DNA from 3 places in the Pandoraea pnomenusa genome. Region 1 is predicted to be linked to each of the others. Evidence: predicted binding sites of a transcription regulator. Region 1 holds the regulator's gene; each other region holds the start of a gene.
The links. Region 1 encodes sigma-54, which starts transcription at its own class of promoters, with help from an activator protein. Its sites were predicted from a motif close to TGGCANGNAANCTGCTTT; they were not measured.
Positions count from the first base shown of each region.

Region 2: the regulator sigma-54 is predicted to act here: its motif matches at 2,542-2,559, upstream of glnA (type I glutamate--ammonia ligase).
Region 3: the regulator sigma-54 is predicted to act here: its motif matches at 1,512-1,529, upstream of LV28_RS37000 (circularly permuted type 2 ATP-grasp protein).

Region 1 covers NZ_CP009553.3:4,836,440-4,840,613, forward strand. Annotated here, with positions in the region: gene lptA (lipopolysaccharide transport periplasmic protein LptA) at 1-2, shown strand, start outside; gene lptB (LPS export ABC transporter ATP-binding protein) at 25-795, shown strand; gene LV28_RS45630 (RNA polymerase factor sigma-54) at 890-2,377, shown strand; gene hpf (ribosome hibernation-promoting factor, HPF/YfiA family) at 2,514-2,867, shown strand; gene ptsN (PTS IIA-like nitrogen regulatory protein PtsN) at 3,104-3,559, shown strand; gene hprK (HPr(Ser) kinase/phosphatase) at 3,659-4,174, shown strand, end outside.
Region 2 covers NZ_CP009553.3:3,126,960-3,131,133, forward strand. Annotated here, with positions in the region: gene glnL (nitrogen regulation protein NR(II)) at 1-763, opposite strand, end outside; gene glnA (type I glutamate--ammonia ligase) at 1,031-2,446, opposite strand; gene LV28_RS37880 (rhodanese-like domain-containing protein) at 2,929-3,396, shown strand; gene LV28_RS37885 (LysE family translocator) at 3,510-4,127, shown strand.
Region 3 covers NZ_CP009553.3:2,922,335-2,926,508, reverse strand. Annotated here, with positions in the region: gene alc (allantoicase) at 1-564, shown strand, start outside; gene LV28_RS37005 (ureidoglycolate lyase) at 706-1,263, shown strand; gene LV28_RS37000 (circularly permuted type 2 ATP-grasp protein) at 1,560-2,984, shown strand; gene LV28_RS36995 (alpha-E domain-containing protein) at 3,028-4,026, shown strand; gene LV28_RS36990 (transglutaminase family protein) at 4,031-4,174, shown strand, end outside.

The DNA of each region.
Region 1 (4,174 bases):
AATTCTGCCAACAACGCCTCGACCATCAACCCGGGCGCCGGGCCGTCGGGCAAGCCGAGCGCGCTCGTCGTGCGCTCGCTCAAGAAGCAATACGGCGCGCGCACCGTCGTGAAGGACGTGTCGCTGGACGTGAAAAGCGGCGAGGTCGTGGGATTGCTCGGCCCCAATGGTGCCGGCAAGACGACCTCGTTCTACATGATCGTGGGACTCGTGCCCGCCGACGACGGCGAAATCCAGCTCGACGGCAACCTGATCAGCGAATTGCCGATTCACGAACGCGCCCGCATGGGCGTCTCGTACCTGCCGCAGGAAGCATCGGTGTTTCGCAAGCTCACGGTCGAGGACAATATTCGCGCCGTGCTCGAACTGCAGGTCGACGCCCAGGGCAAGCCGCTCAAGCGCGACGAGATCGAGCGACGCATCGAAGCCCTGCTCGACGAGCTCCAGGTGAGCCATCTGCGCGAGAATCCGGCCATGTCGCTCTCCGGCGGCGAGCGCCGCCGCGTGGAAATCGCCCGGGCGCTGGCGACGCAACCGCGCTTCATCCTGCTCGACGAGCCGTTTGCCGGCGTCGATCCGATCGCCGTGCTGGAAATCCAGCGAATCGTGCGTTTTCTGAAAGATCGGGGCATCGGTGTCCTCATCACCGACCACAACGTGCGGGAAACGCTCGGCATCTGCGATCACGCCTACATCATCAGCGAAGGCTCGGTGCTCGCCGCGGGCACCCCCGACCAGATCGTGGCCGACGAGAGCGTCCGGCGCGTCTATCTGGGCGAGAATTTCCGGATGTAAAGCAAATTTTTCGCATGTAAACCCTGCCTCCGATAGGGCGCCGGGCCGGTTCCGCTGGCGTGACAAAGCCTCTACAATGAAGGCGAGACACGCTATGAAACCGACTCTTCAACTCCGCACCTCGCAGCACCTGACCCTCACGCCGCAGTTGCAGCAATCCATCCGGTTGTTGCAACTGTCGACGCTCGAACTTCAGCAGGAAGTCGAGCACGCCCTCACCCAGAACCCGATGCTCGAGCGCGAGGACGACTGGCTCGCGGGCTCGGTACGTGTCGGCACGGACGGGTCGCTTCGCAACGAGCGCAGCACGTCGGCGAGCAGCGCCAGCGAGGGCCATGAGTCCGCCAACGGCCATGACGAAACCCGCGAGCTCGACGGCCAGACCCGCTTCGACGACAGCAACCAGGACAGCGGCAGCGATTGGAGTCTTAACGATTTCGCCCGTTCGGGCAGCGCCTCGGACGACGACGACAACGCGCGCCCGCAGTTGCACGTCGATCACCCCAACCTTCGCGAACACCTGCTCGCGCAGCTGCGCCTGACCAAGGCGGGGCCGCGCGATCGCGCGCTTGTCGAATTCCTGATCGAATCGCTCGACGAAGACGGCTACCTCGGCACCATGCTCGACGAAATCCAGGCGGATATGCCTGAAGAGCTGGCGCTCGAGACCGAGGAGATCAACGCGGCGCTCGCGCTCCTGCAGAGCTTCGATCCGGCCGGTGTGGGTGCCCGTACGCCGTCCGAATGCCTGCGCCTTCAGTTGCAGCGCCTGCCGCCGAGCAATGTGCGCACGCTCTCGCTGCGCATCGTCTCGGATCACCTGGAACTGCTCGCCGCGCGCGATTACACGCGTTTGCGTCGCCTGCTCGGCGTGAGCGAAGACAGCCTGCGCGCGGCGCATCACCTGATTCGCTCGCTCGACCCTTTCCCCGGCGCGGCCTACGGCTCGCCGCAGGCCGATTACGTGGTGCCCGACGTGCTGGTGCGCAAGCAGGGCAGCAACTGGATCGCCGAACTCAACCCCGAGGTCATGCCGCGGCTGCGCATCAATGAGATGTACGCGCGAATTCTGCGAAACAACCGCAACGATCCGGGCACCGGCAATCTGCAGCAACAGCTCCAGGAAGCCCGCTGGCTGATCAAGAACATCCAGCAACGGTTCGACACGATCCTGCGTGTCGCACAGGCGATCGTCGAGCGTCAGAAGAACTTCTTCACGCACGGCGAAATCGGCATGCGGCCCTTGGTTTTACGCGAGATTGCTGATACGCTGGGTTTACATGAATCCACGATTTCACGGGTGACAACCAGTAAGTACATGCTCACTCCATTCGGGACTTTCGAGCTCAAGTACTTCTTTGGTTCGCACGTGGCCACGGAGGCGGGCGGCGCAGCGTCATCGACGGCCATCCGCGCACTCATCAAGCAACTCATAGGAGCAGAAGACCCGCAGAGCCCCCTTTCCGACAGCCGTATCGCGGAACTGCTGGCAGAGCAAGGGTTCGTGGTGGCGCGGCGCACTGTCGCGAAGTACCGCGAGGCCATGCGAATCCCCGCAGTCAACTTGCGCAAATCTTTGTAGTACGGTCCTAGTGCGCCATGTTGGCTCGCTGGGGCATTACGCCGCAGTGCGACATTGCGTCACGCCAATGGCTCTCGTCAGCCGGCGTCGCTCGTGACGCGGCCTGCACTTCGGCATTTCAGCAAGGAGAGCAGCTATGAATCTGAAGATCAGTGGACATCATCTCGAACTCACGCCGTCGCTGCGCGAATTCGTCGTCAACAAGCTCGAACGCGTGTTGAGGCACTTCGATCAGCTCATCGGCGCCGAGGTGATCCTCTCTGTCGACAAGACCAAGGAGAAGACCGGGCGCCAGATCGCCAGCATCACGGTGTATCTCAAGGGTAAGGAGATTTTCGTCGAGAAGTGTGACGAGAATATGTACGCCGCCATCGACAAGCTGATCGATATGCTCGACCGCAAGGTAATGCAATACAAGGACAAGGTTCAGGATCACGGCCGCGAGGCACTCAAGCACCAGCAACCTCCAGAGGCGGAACCGCTGCAATAAGTCCATCCGGGAGAGGTCGTCGCATTGACCGACACTGACGCGAAGCCGCACGGAACCTCACGCGCGAACCCACGTCTGTCATAAGTCTGGCATCACCCACCGCGGGGCCGTTGAACGGCCCCTTTTGTATGGTCCCGACGAGTTCCGCGCGTTGGCGCGGGCGCAGCGACGGGTGGTCTATAATGCGAGGTCAATCGGGGGTTGGAGGGCGACTACGCGTTCGCCCGCATTACAAGATGAATCGTTTAGTCAAACTCTTACCTGCGTCCAACATCCTGCTTGGACTGTCCGTCACCAGCAAGAAGCGCGTCTTCGAGCAAGCCGGGCTGCTCTTCGAGAGCAATGCCGGGCTCACGCGCGCGCTTGTCACCGACAATCTGTTTGCGCGCGAGCGTCTGGGCTCGACCGGGCTGGGGGAAGGCGTGGCGATTCCGCACGGCCGGATCAAGGGTCTGAAACATCCGATGGCCGCCTTCGTGCGCCTGGCCGACCCGATTCCCTTCGAAGCGCCCGACGGCCAGCCCGTCTCCCTGCTGTTCTTCCTGCTGGTTCCGGAACAGGCGACCCAGCAACATCTCGAGATTCTGTCCGAAATTGCCCAGTTGCTCTCCGATCGCTCGATGCGCGAGACATTGACCACGGCGCCCGACGCCGAAGTCATTCACGCCGCGCTCGCGAACTGGCAGCCCTGAGCCCGCGGGGGCTCGCCGATTTCCGCCGATATTCACGGGTATCGCCGCAAAGACTGACGAATTCCGTAGCTCCCACACCCAACCGAACGAGGCGACGCGGTGGAACTGACCGGCATCAACGCGCAGAGCATATTCGACGACAACGCAGCCACGCTGCGCCTGTCGTGGCTGACCGGCCATGAGGGATGGGAGCGCGGTTTCACGCCTGAAAGCGTGGCTACCGCAACCTCCAGCGCGGACCTCGTGGGTCACCTGAACCTCATTCACCCGAACCGGATCCAGGTGCTTGGCGAGGCCGAACTGCGCTATTACCAGCGCCTGACCGACGAGAACCGCAAACGTCACATGGGCGAAGTCATCGCCCTGGAACCGCCGTTCCTGGTGGTCGCGGACGGCCTCGAAGCGCCGCCCGACCTGGTGCTGCGCTGCACCCGTTCCTCGACCCCGCTGTTCACCACACCGATGTCGACGGCAGCTGTCATCGACAGCCTGCGGCTGTACATTTCGCGCGTGTTCGCCCCGCGATGCACGATGCACGGCGTATTTATCGACATTCTGGGCATGGGGGTGCTGCTGACCGGCGACTCCGGCCTGGGCAAGAGCGAGCTCGGCCTG
Region 2 (4,174 bases), 1.7 Mb from region 1:
ACGCCTGGATGAGTTGCTCCTTGTCGCCGCGAAAATCGGGCAGGCTCACGTCGTAATCCCGCTCGATCGACAGACCCTGCGGGAACTCCGCGAGCACTACGGAGCGCACTCGCTCGCAGACTTCGTGAATGTTCACGTCGGTGGCGATATACGGGTGCCGGTGAGGTTCCAGCAGGCGGTCGACCAGCGTTTGCAACCGGTCGGACTCCTTGATAATGACCTGCGTGTACTCGCGCAACTCGCGTTGATCGAGCTCGAATTCCAGCAACTGCGCCGCCCCGCGAATCCCGCCCAGGGGATTCTTGATCTCATGCGCCAGATTGCGAATGAGCTGCTTGTTCATCAGCGCCTGATCGATGATGCGTTCTTCGCGCTCGTTTTTGAGCTTCTGCTCGTTCTCGATCAGCTCGACGATCACGAAATCGGGCGCCGACTCGGGGGCCGCGACGATCGCATGCGTGTGCAAAGGCTCCTGCGCGGTGCGCTCGAGCACCAGATCGAGGCGTGTGGTCTGAAAGCGGTTGGCGATGAGGTCGACCATCGTCGACGCCAGCACCTCACCGTTCGTGAACACGTCGTTCCACGTCATCTGCGACAGCGAACGGCGCGAGAGCGCGAGCAGGGCCTCGGCCGCCGGGTTCGCGAAGACGACACGCAGCGAGTGCTTTTCGAGCACGAGCAACACGGTGGGCAAGGCTTCGAGGCCGGGCAGGATGCCGGTGGCCGCGAGCTTCGCCTCCCACGGATCGACACTCGCAGGCAACGCCGGCGCCTGGCCAGGCGCGGCGCCGACGCCGGAGGGCGAATCGTCAGTGGCAGGCGCGCGCGGACTTGCGGTCGGTTTCGCACCAGCGCGGACACTTTTCATCAAGGATCGAGGCGATAGGTTCATGACCCGCTACGCAGGAATACGCCTTGCGGCGACGGATAAAAAAGGGGGACGGCCGCGGCCATCCCCCTTGCATGTCGAGCATGACGGTCGGCCGCTGGCGTTCCGTCATGCCGGCGCATTCCCTGCGCAGCGATTCGATTACAGCGAGTAGTACAGTTCGAACTCGAGCGGGTGCGTGGTCATGGCCACACGGCGCGCTTCGTCCGTCTTCAGTGCGATGTACGAATCGAGCATGCCGTCGGTGAACACGCCACCGCGCGTGAGGAACTCGCGGTCTTCGTTCAGATACTCGAGGGCCTGTTCGAGGCTCGCGCACACGGTCGGGATCTTTGCATCCTCTTCCGGCGGCAGGTCGTACAGGTTCTTGTCGGCAGCCTCGCCCGGGTGGATCTTGTTCTGCACGCCGTCCAGGCCGGCCATCAGCATGGCCGAGAATGCCAGGTACGGGTTGGCCATCGGGTCCGGGAAGCGCGCTTCGATGCGGCGGCCCTTCGGGTTGGCAACGTACGGAATGCGGATCGAGGCCGAACGGTTACGGGCCGAGTAGGCCAGCTTCACCGGCGCTTCGAAGTGCGGCACGAGACGCTTGTACGAGTTCGTCGACGGGTTCGTGATCGCGTTCAGGGCACGGGCGTGCTTGATGATGCCGCCAATGTAGTACAGCGCGAACTCCGACAGACCGCCGTAGCCGTTACCGGCGAACAGGTTCTGACCGTCCTTCCAGATCGACTGGTGGATGTGCATGCCCGAACCGTTGTCGCCAACGATCGGCTTCGGCATGAACGTGGCCGTCTTGCCGTAGCTATGCGCCACGTTGTGCACCACGTACTTCAGGATCTGCGTCCAGTCGGCGCGCTGGACCAGCGTCGAGAACTTCGTGCCGATTTCGTTCTGGCCCTGGCCTGCCACTTCATGGTGGTGGACTTCGACGGGCACGCCGAGTTGCTCGAGCAACAGGCACATTTCCGAGCGCATGTCCTGGAACGTGTCGACCGGAGCGACCGGGAAGTAGCCGCCCTTCGTGCCCGGACGGTGACCGGTGTTGCCGCCTTCGAAGTCTTGCGACGACGACCACGGGGCTTCTTCCGAGTTGATCTTCACGAACGTGCCCGACATGTCGGTCTTCCACTGGACCGAGTCGAAAATGAAGAATTCCGGCTCCGGACCGAAGAAGGCGGTGTCGCCCAGGCCCGTGCTCTTCAGATACGCTTCGGCGCGCTTGGCGATCGAGCGCGGATCGCGGTCATAGCCCTTGCCGTCGGCCGGTTCGATCACGTCGCAGGTCAGCACCAGCGTGCTTTCTTCGTAGAACGGGTCGACGTACGCGGTGTTCGCGTCCGGCACCAGCAGCATGTCCGAGGCTTCGATGCCCTTCCAGCCTGCGATCGACGAACCGTCGAAAGCGTGGCCGCTCTCGAACTTGTCTGCGTCGAAGTGCGACACCGGCACCGAGACGTGTTGTTCCTTACCGCGCGTGTCGGTAAAGCGGAAGTCGACGAACTTGACGTCTTCTTCCTTGACCAGATTCATCACATCTGCCACAGATTTGCTCATGCTATCTCCCGAAAGATTCAATCTGGCGCTGCTGGCGCTCATCGCCCGCGTCGCCGCACCCTCTTAACGAACTCCGTGTTCGGATTCGCCTGTGTTAAGCAGGAAGCGTGCCAACGTGGCACCGACCCGCGTCGCATCATCCTCACCCACTGATTTCTAAGGAAATATTCGATTCTGGTGCGACCAGCGCCGAATTCCCGCTTGTGGACCGCGATTCTCCATTTCGGTGCGTCACGCCCCAAAACATCACCGATATGGTGCATTCAGAGATTATGCACCTTTTCGGTGCCGCCATCGGTTACCGACGAACCGAAGTTGTGCAGCGACTCGCACCGTCCGGATGCGCATTACCGCGCCACGCCTTTGCACGTCCGCCTCCCGACCACCGCCGGGCGACATTTGTCCGATTGACGGAATGCGCACCTCCCGTAAAGTGCACGCTAGAATGAAGGACGACCTTCGACCAGCGAGATCACAGCAATATGACAAGCGCCAAAGCCATTCTCGAACAAGCCGAACAACGCCGTGCCACCGGACAACTCGCCTACGCCGGGGCGGTGACGCCCGAAGAAGCGATGGCGCTGCTCAATGCCGACGCGAACGTGCGTCTGATCGACGTGCGCACCCGCGCCGAACTCGACTGGGTGGGCCGCCCGCAAGTGCCGGACGGCCAGTACGCTAACGTCGAATGGGTGCGGTATCCGGGCGGCGTGCCCAACGAGCATTTTCTGGAGCAGCTGACGTCGCAGGCCCCCGACAGGAATGCACCGCTGCTGTTCCTGTGCCGCAGCGCCGCGCGCTCCAAGGCGGCTGCCAAGGTCGCCTACGAAGCCGGGTTCACGAAGTCGTTCGACATCCTCGAAGGCTTCGAGGGCGACAAGGACAGCGCCGGCCACCGCAAGCACGTCAGCGGCTGGTGCTTCCGCAATTTGCCGTGGATCGGCGCCTGAGACGCCCGCCCCGCCTGGTGCACTGTCATCGCGCGCACGGGTAAGCGTCGGCGTCCGGTAAGCGCCCCCCTTTCGAATCATTCCGATCGTCATCACCGCGAGGAGACACCGCGATGGACTGGACACATTTGCTGACTTTCGCCCTGGCGCTGTTCGTGGGCGCAGGTACGCCCGGCCCGGGCATCGCCGCAATCGTGGCGCGCGTGCTCGGACGCGGCACGCAAGGCGCGATCGCCTTCTCCGCTGGCGTCGCGATCGGCGACGTTGTCTGGCTCACGCTCGCCGTGCTCGGTGTGGCCGCGTTGGCGCACACGTTCTCGGGCGTTTTCCTGGCGATCAAGTACGCGGGTGCCGCCTATCTCCTGTATCTCGCCTGGAAGATGTGGCACGCGCCCGCCAGCGCCCCCGCCGAGCCGTTGAGCGCCGCGCCGCGCGAACAATCGTGGCGCCTGTTCCTTGGCGGCCTGTCAGTGACGATGGGTAATCCCAAGGTCGTCGTTTTCTACTTCGCCCTGCTGCCCAACCTGCTCGATTTGCAACGCGTCACGGCACTCGGTTACGTCGAAGTCGTCGGCGTCACACTCGCGGTGCTCGCCATTGTGTTCGGCTCGTACATCGCGCTCGCCGCGCGGGCGCGAAGACTGCTAAGCTCGGCCCGCGCGGTGCGGCGATTGAATCGCGCGACAGGCACGGTCATGGCCGGCGCCGCCGTCGCGATCGCCACGCGCTGAGTGCACCACGCGGCCCCGGGGCCGCGCAGCGCCGCTGCATCGGGAAC
Region 3 (4,174 bases), 1.9 Mb from region 1:
CGCGTGAACCTGTATCCGGATGGTGGTCTGGCGCGTCTGCGCCTGTACGGCCTGCCGCAGAGCGACTGGGCGGGACGCTCGCGTGACGAGCTCATCGACCTCATCGCGATGGAGAACGGGGGATACGTGGTGGCCGCGAACAACCAGCACTTCGGGTTGGCGTCGAACCTGTTGATGCCGGGTCGCGGGGTGAACATGGGCGATGGATGGGAGACGCGTCGGCGTCGCGAGCCGGGCAACGACTGGGCGATCATTGCGTTGGCGCAGCCGGGCGAGATCGCGAAGATCGAAGTGGACACCGCGCACTTCAAGGGCAACTTCCCCGACCGGTGCTCGATACAGGCGGCGTATGTGACTGGAGGCACCGAGCAGTCATTGATCACGCAGTCCATGTTCTGGCCGGTGTTGTTGCCCGAGCAGAAATTGGCGATGGACAAGCAGTTCCACTTCGAGGCGCCGGTGCAGAAGCTCGGTGCGATCACGCACATCCGGTTCAACATCATTCCGGACGGGGGCGTATCGCGCCTGCGTTTGTGGGGGCGATTGAGCGACAGGAAGGCGTAGGCAGGCGCAGCAAAAAGGGGCGGCGCGAGCGGCACCGGACCCACTCGTCGCGCGGGCATGACGCGCATGACGGGCGCGATGAGGGGTTCAGAAGCATGGTGTCCTTGCTGCGAGCCGATGGTTCGCGGGACGGGATGGCAAATGCGTGGAAAAGGGGGGCGTGACATGGCGGGTGCGGCGTTGAAGATCGAGCGGTTGACGCGAGAGGCGTTTGCGGAGTTTGGCGACGTGATCGAGCTGGAGGGGGCGAAGCATTTCGCGATCAATGGGGGGACGACCGAGCGTTATCACGATCTGGCGGCGGTGGATTTGGGGCCGGAGGGTGGGCGACCGTTGGTGAACGTCTTCCGGGGTCAGCCGAGGCAGTTGCCGTACGAGGTGAGGATGTTGGAGCGTCACCCGCTGGGTAGCCAGGCGTTCATCCCGTTGAAGACGACGCCGTATCTGGTGGTGGTGGCACCGGCGGGCGAGTTGGACGTGAGTCGCATGCGGGCGTTCGTCTCGGATGGATGGCAGGGCGTGAATTATGCGAGGGGGGTATGGCATCACCCGTTGTTGGCGTTGGAAGAAGTGAGTGACTTCGTGGTGGTGGATCGGGGTGGCGAGGGGCACAACTGTGACGAGCAGGATTTGCCGGGCGCGTATCTGCTGACGCAGGCGGCGTTGGATGCGGTGCAGAAGGCGCGAAAGGCTGCTTAAGACTGCGTGTGTTTTTGAGGCAGGCGAGACATTGGAAGCGGGCTGCAAGAGAGAACGCCGGGGAGAGATCCTCGGCGTTTTGCGTTGGTAGCGGGAGATTTTTCACCGGCATGGTGCGTGGCAGTCGGCACGAAAGCGGTGCATGGCCGGCGTAAGAAGCGATGCGGGGGCGCGCGTAGCGGAGCGGAAATGGCGGTCGCACCGAAAAAGCGCACCGGGTCGGCGCGAGAATCGCAGGGCGCCCCGCCGGGCATGGATATTGCTCGATCTCGATACGGCAATCTGCGGAGAAGCGTATGGTCGAGAGCTACAACGAGATGGCGAGCATCACGGGGACGACGCGCTCGCACTACCGGCGGTTCGACGACTGGCTCAAATGTCAGTCCGACGATGTCCTGCACCACAAGCGCGCCGAGGCCGATCTGGCATTTCGTCGCGTCGGAATCACCTTTGCCGTATATGGGAACGAAGCCGGAACGGAGCGCCTCATTCCGTTTGACCTGATTCCCCGGATCATTCCGGCGCACGAGTGGCAAACCTTGCAGAGCGGTTTGCGCCAGCGGGTCGAGGCGCTGAACAAGTTCATCCACGACGTGTATCACGATCAGGACATCTTGCGCGCCGGCGTCATTCCGGCGGAGCAGGTGTTGAAGAACGCGCAGTATCGTCCGGAGATGCAGGGGGTGGATGTCCCGGGCGACATCTACTCGCACATCGCGGGGGTGGACGTGGTGCGGGCCGGCACGGGCGACGACGGCGAGTTCTACGTGCTCGAAGACAACCTGCGTGTTCCGTCCGGTGTGTCCTACATGCTGGAGAATCGCAAGATGATGATGCGATTGTTCCCCGAGCTGTTCGCGAGGAATCGCATCGCACCGGTCGAGCACTACCCCGACCTGCTGCTCGACAGCCTGCGCGCGGTCGCCCCCGCGGGCGTTGACGATCCCACGGTCGTCGTCATGACGCCGGGCATCTACAACTCGGCATATTTCGAGCATGCATTCCTTGCGCAGCAGATGGGTATCGAGCTCGTCGAGGGGCAGGACCTTTTCGTCGAAGACAATCTCGTCTACATGCGCACGACCAACGGCCCCAGGCGTGTGGACGTCATCTACCGCCGCATCGACGACGACTTCCTCGACCCACTCGCGTTTCGCGCCGACTCCACGCTCGGCGTGCCGGGACTGCTGAGCGTCTACCGGGCGGGGCGCGTCACATTGGCCAATGCCATCGGCACCGGCGTTGCCGACGACAAATCCATTTACCCGTTCGTGCCGGACATGATCGAGTTCTATCTCGGCGAGAAGCCGATCCTGAACAATGTACCGACGTACCAGTGCCGGCGTGCGGGCGATCTTGCCTATACGCTGGACCATCTGGGGGATCTGGTCGTCAAGGAAGTCCACGGCGCCGGCGGTTACGGCATGCTGGTCGGTCCCGCGGCGACGAAAGCCGAAATCGAGGCGTTTCGCGAGCGGCTCGTCGCCAGGCCCGACGGCTACATCGCCCAGCCCACCCTGGCGCTGTCGGCATGTCCGACTTTCGTCGAGGCGGGTATCGCGCCCAGGCACATCGACCTGCGCCCGTTCGTGCTGTCGTCGGGCAAGGGGGTGACCATGGTGCCGGGTGGGCTCACGCGCGTTGCCCTGACCGAAGGATCGCTCGTCGTCAATTCCTCGCAGGGCGGGGGCACGAAAGACACCTGGGTTCTGGAGAAATGAGCATGCCTGCCGGCGATCCCTCGCAACCCAACGGGAAGAAATCATGCTAAGCCGTACCGCCGACCACCTGTTCTGGATGGCTCGCTACATGGAGCGGGCCGAGAATACCGCGCGCCTGCTCGACGTCAACCTGCAAAACCTGCTGCTGCCGCAAGACCTCGGCGACGAAGACGACGATGTCGACATCGCGCACGCGCTCTCGGCGGGCATCGACAACGAGGCGGGATGGCGCGCCACGTTGCGCATCTCCGAGCTGGAGCCTGCATTCAATCGCAAGCACGCACGCGCGACCCGGGCCAATGTTCTGGACTTCGTGGTGCGCGATCGCGACAACCCGTCGAGCATTGCGTGCTGCCTGGCCGCCGCCCGCGAGAACGCGCGCGCCGTGCGGGGCACGCTGACGACTGAGCTCTGGGAAACCGTCAACAGTACCTGGCTCGAGTTCCCACGCATGCTCGATCTGCTGGAGCGCGATCCGGCCCACCTGTTCGAATGGGTCAAGGTTCGCTCGCATCTCTCGCGCGGCGTGAGCTTCGGCACGCTGTTCCAGGACGATGCCTTCTACTTCACGCGCCTGGGCCTGTTCCTCGAGCGCGCGGACAACACCGCCCGGATCCTCGACGTGCGCTTTCACGAGGCTGTGCGGGCCGACAAGGCGGGCCCCGACGCGTCGCATCCGACGGACTTCTACTACTGGTCTGCCGTGTTGCGCAGCGTGTCCGGATTCGAGATCTACCGGAAGGTGTATCGCGACGTGATCACGCCCGAGCGCGTCGTCGAGTTGCTCATGCTCAATGCCCATATGCCGCGCTCGTTGCTCGCGTCGCTCAACGGCGTGTGCGAAAACCTCGCAACGCTCGCCAACGCGCAGTCCGGCGATGTCGAGCGCTATGCCGGCAAACTCCACGCGGAGCTCAAGTACACCGACATCCGGCAAATCCAGCAGCAAGGCCTGCATCCCGTCCTGACCGAGTTTCTCGAGCGAGTCTCCGTGCTCGGCAACAAGATCAGCCAGACATTCCTGATCCCGCTGGCGGCCTGACACCATGCGCCTGATCATCCGTCACGAAACCACCTACCGGTACGACACACCGGTGCGCTACACCATCCAGCAGCTTCGGCTCACGCCGGGCGCCTCGCAGGCGCAGCGCGTGCTGCAATGGCGCTTGAGCGCACCGGGAAAACTCACG